DNA from 2 places in the Kutzneria kofuensis genome. Region 2 is predicted to be linked to the other one. Evidence: riboswitches for the same ligand, from Rfam matches in the RefSeq annotation. Region 2 holds a riboswitch; the other holds the start of a gene.
What was found. Region 2 has a riboswitch for glycine ahead of BJ998_RS24120 (L-serine ammonia-lyase). Riboswitches for the same ligand answer to the same signal wherever they lie in the genome.
Positions count from the first base shown of each region.

Region 1: linked by a shared signal. The riboswitch ahead of gcvP (aminomethyl-transferring glycine dehydrogenase) and the one ahead of BJ998_RS24120 (L-serine ammonia-lyase) in region 2 are both predicted to bind glycine.

Region 1 covers NZ_JACHIR010000001.1:169,590-171,978, forward strand. The annotation lists gene gcvP (aminomethyl-transferring glycine dehydrogenase) at 1-1,251, opposite strand, end outside; glycine riboswitch at 1,295-1,421, opposite strand; glycine riboswitch at 1,422-1,515, opposite strand; gene BJ998_RS00820 (MerR family transcriptional regulator) at 1,725-2,291, opposite strand.
Region 2 covers NZ_JACHIR010000001.1:5,162,452-5,164,840, forward strand. The annotation lists gene BJ998_RS24115 (glycoside hydrolase 5 family protein) at 1-932, opposite strand, end outside; glycine riboswitch at 999-1,090, shown strand; gene BJ998_RS24120 (L-serine ammonia-lyase) at 1,227-2,389, shown strand, end outside.

The DNA of each region.
Region 1 (2,389 bases), 5.0 Mb from region 2:
GCCCAACTCGCGGGCCTTGGCCACGACCTCGGCCGCCTTGCCGGGCACCTCGGCCAGCACGGTGTCGAACAGCTCGCCGTGCACCACGGCCACGCCGCCCTCGCACAGGCCGGCGGCCAGCACGGTGGCCATGCGGTGCGCGCGGGTGGCGATGGCCCGCAGGCCCTCCGGACCGTGGTAGACGGCGTACATCGAGGCGATCACGGCCAGCAGCACCTGCGCGGTGCAGATGTTGCTGGTGGCCTTCTCGCGGCGGATGTGCTGCTCACGGGTCTGCAGCGCGAGCCGGTAGGCGCGGTTGCCGTCGGCGTCCTCGCTCACGCCGACCAGCCGGCCCGGCAGCTGCCGCTCGAAGCCCTTGCGGACGGCCATGTAGCCGGCGTGCGGGCCGCCGAAGCCCATCGGCACGCCGAACCGCTGGGTGGTGCCGACGACGACGTCCGCGCCGATCTCGCCGGGCGCGCGCAGCAGCGTCAGCGCGAGCAGGTCGGCCGCGACGACCGCGGCGGCGCCGGCCGCGTGGATCTCCCCGATCACGGACTCGTGGTCGCGGATCACGCCGGAGGCGCCCGGGAAGGACAGCAGCGCGCCGAAGAAGTCGCCGCCCAGGCCGAGGCCCTCGATGCCCTGCGAGAGGTCGGCCACGACGACCTCGATGCCCAGCGGCTCGGCCCGGGTCTCGATCACCGCGATGGTCTGCGGCAGCGTGTCCGCGTCCACCACGAACTTGTTCGACCTGGACTTGCCGGCCCGGCGGACCAGGGTCATCGCCTCCGCGGCGGCGGTCGCCTCGTCCAGCATCGACGCGTTGGCCACCGGCAGCCCGGTCAGGTCGGCGACCATCGTCTGGAAGTTGAGCAGCGCCTCGAGGCGGCCCTGCGAGATCTCCGGCTGGTACGGCGTGTAGGCGGTGTACCAGGCCGGGCTCTCCAGCACGTTGCGCAGGATGACGCCGGGGGTGACCGTGCCGTAGTAGCCGAGGCCGATCATCTGCACCATCGGGCGGTTCCGGTCGGCCAGCGCCCGCAGCTCGGCCAGCGCCTCGACCTCGGTGGCCGGGGCGGGCAGGCCGAGGCTCAGCTCGTCGCTGCGGATGGCCGACGGCACGGCGCGCTGGGCCAGCTCCTCCAGCGAGCCGACGCCGATCACGTCCAGGATCTTGCCGAGCTCCGCGGCACGGGGACCGACGTGGCGGTCCGCGAAGGGCGTGCCGTGCTCGAGCGCGGCCAGGGGAATGCGGTCAGTCGTCATGCGTCGGGCCTCCGGGGCGTGGGCATACGGGCGCGGGCCGTTGCCCTCCCCCTCTGTCCCCGCCCATGACGGGCACCTGAGAGCTTCACCCGCCCAATGTCTGTCGACACAGCGCGGGCTTGCACCGTCGGCGGGACGCGAGTGACCCCACGCCCTCTTTCCAGAGGCGTCTGTCCCGTACGGTCCTGGTGCCTGAGAGGTTCCGGGGAGGATTTGCTCCTTCGGCGCCGAACCTGCCGGTCCGGACTCTCCCGCACGGGATGTGCGACTACACGCGAGAGTTTACCCCGGCCGGGTTACCAGCCCCAGAGTTGACCGCGGCGTGTCACCTCGATCACGTTCGGCGGCCGGCCCATCCTCGTGGCCTGGCCATGCGGCGGCCCGATCCCCGCGGCCAGCCAGGCTACAGCCGGATCCTGTGGCCAGCCGAGCAGCGGCCCGATCCCGTGGCCGGCGGCCCAGCCCATCCGTGGTCAGCCGGTGCGGCGGGCCCGCCGGCGCTGCGAGAGGTCGTCCTCGACCTGCGGCTCCAGCTCCAGGCCGTCCGCGCGCTCCGCCTGGAACTCGTGGATGGTGCCGCTGATCTCGCGCATGGCCCCGCTGACCGCGATGCCGAACACCCCCTGCCCGCCCTGCAGCAGGTCGACGACCTCTTCGGGTGAGGTGCACTCGTAGACGGTGGTGCCGTCGCTGAACAGGGTGATTTTGGCCAGGTCGGCGACGCCGCGGCGGCGCAGGTGGTCGACGGCGACCCTGATGTTCTGCAGCGAGACGCCCGTGTCGAGCAGGCGTTTCACCACCTTGAGCACCAGCAGGTCCTTGAACGAGTACAGCCGCTGGCTGCCGGAGCCGTGCGCGCTGCGGATCGTCGGCGCGACCAGGTCGGTGCGGGCCCAGTAGTCCAGCTGCCGGTAGGTGATGCCGGCGATCTGGCACGCGGCGGGCCCCCGATAGCCGACGAGCTCGTCGGGCACCGACGCGTCCGGGAACAGGGCTCCCTGTTCACCGGCGCCGGCGTGCGCGGGCGCACCCTCCACCACGACAGCCTCCCCTCGACCGGCCTGACGACCGGCGACCGGAACCGACGGTCCTCCGTCCGGGGAACCGCCGGTCACAAGGTCGCAACGATGGGGGTTCA
Region 2 (2,389 bases):
TCCGCGTCGAACAGGCCGAGGCCGTACTCCAGCTCCGGGTAGTCGATGAACTTCCGGTCCACGTCGTGCGAGCACCACCACGTAAGACCCCAGACGTTCTTGCAGGTCGCCACGTTGGCAATCGTTTGCTCCGCGTACTCCACGGCGTGCTCGACCGGGATGTGCGGGGCCGGCGCGCCCACCTCCTGCACCCAGATCACCCGGTCCACCGTGCCGTAGGCGCGGGCCAGCTCCGTGCCGTACTCGGCGAGGTGGTGGATCTCCGTCGACTGCGGACCGTAACGACGGGCCGCGTTCAGCGTGAAGACCCAGGGGTGGACCGTGGTCATGGCGCCCTTGGTCGCGCTGGCCAGCGGGGTGAACGGGTGGTCGTCGACGTACCAGGCGTCGTCGAAGGCCGAATGGCAGTGCGGGTGGTCCGGATCGGCCGTGTTGACCACCTCGAGCAGCCGGTCCAGCCAGACGTCCACCTCGGCTGCCGTGCACGGGTTGTGCGCGACCAGATTGTTCATCTCGTTGCCCAGCGTCATTCCCAGGAAGTTCGGCTCCCCGCGCAGCGCCGTGGCCAGCGTGCGCAGCAGCAGGGCCTGGCCCTCCAGGACGTCCGGATCGGTGAAGACGTTGCGGTGGTGCCAGGTCTGCGTCCAGGAGGGGTAGAAGTCGAAGCTCGACAGGTGGCCCTGGATGCCGTCCACCGTGACGTCCAAGCCCGCCTCGGCGCCCATGCGAACCAGGTCCAGCAGCTGCTCGACCGCCTTCTCCCGGATCACGCCGCGGTTGGGTTGGAACACCGGCCAGATCGGGAACACCCGCACGTGGTCCAGGCCCAGGCCGGCCAGTTGGTCCAGGTCGCGGCGGATCGAGTCCGGCTCGAAGTCCAGCCAGGTGTGCCACCAGTGCTTGCTGGGCGTGTAGTTGGCGCCGAACCTCATCAGCCGCTCCCCGGTTCGCCTACAGTGAGGGCCAACAATTCCACACAGGCCGCGTGCCTCCGGCACACAGCCCGGTCGGGAGAGCCCTCGGATTCGCCGAGGCGCCGAAGGAGCAAGCCTCCCCGCACACTCTCAGGCAACCAGACCGGCCGGGCGAGGCGACTCTGGAAAGCAGCGTGCGCGGTCGTGCACGCACACCCACGGTGCAAGCTGTCGCGGTCGTGACGGCGAAGCTCTCAGGTCCCATGACAGAGGGGGAGCTTCCGTCGTCCTCGGCATGCCCTGGAGTCCGTCATGGCCATCAGCGTTTTCGACCTTTTCTCGGTGGGGATCGGTCCGTCCAGCTCGCACACCGTCGGGCCGATGCGGGCCGCCTGCATGTTCGTCTCACGTCTGCGGGCCGCCGGCCGGTTCGACTCCGTCGCCCGCGTCCACGTCGAGCTGTTCGGCTCCCTCGGCGCCACCGGGCACGGTCACGGCAGCCCCAAGGCCGTCATGCTCGGTCTCGAGGGTTCACAGCCCGAGCTGTGCGACCCCACCGACGCCGACGACCGCGTCGCCCACATCCGGTCCAGTTGTCGGCTCGTTCTGGGCGGTTCCCGGGAGATCGAGTTCGTCGAGGACACCGACCTGATCATGCACCGCCGCAAGCAACTTCCGTTGCACCCCAACGGAATGAGCTTCGCCGCCTTCGCTTCCGACGGCTCCTCGCTGGATTCCGCCGTCTACTACTCCGTCGGCGGTGGCTTCATCGTCGACGAGACCGCCACCGGGACGGACCGGATCAAGCAGGACGAGACCGTCCTGCCGCACCCGTTCCTCTCCGGCGACGAACTCCTTGCCCGGACCCGGGAATCCGGCCTGTCCATCAGCGATGTCATGCTGGCCAACGAGTTGTCCTGGCGTCCCGAGACCGAGGTTCGCTCCGGTCTGCTGCACATCTGGCACGTCATGCAGGAGTGTGTCGAGCGGGGTTGCACCGTCGAGGGCACCCTCCCCGGCGGTCTCAAGGTCCGCCGCCGCGCCGCCGACCTCCGGCGGACTCTCGCCGCCGAGCACTTCACCACCGACCCCCTGCGGGTCATGGACTGGGTCACCCTGTTCGCCCTCGCCGTCAACGAGGAAAACGCCGCCGGCGGCCGCGTGGTCACCGCCCCCACCAACGGCGCCGCCGGCATCGTCCCCGCCGTGCTGCACTACTACTCCCGCTTCGTCCCCGGCGCCTCCGACGACGGCGTCGTTCGCTTCCTGCTCACCGCCGGCGCCATCGGCGTCCTGTTCAAGGAGAACGCCTCCATCTCCGGCGCCGAGGTCGGCTGCCAGGGCGAGGTCGGCTCCGCCTGCTCCATGGCCGCCGCTGGTCTCGCCGAGGTTCTCGGCGGCACCCCCGAGCAGGTCGAGAACGCCGCCGAGATCGCCATGGAGCACAACCTCGGGCTCACCTGCGACCCCATCGG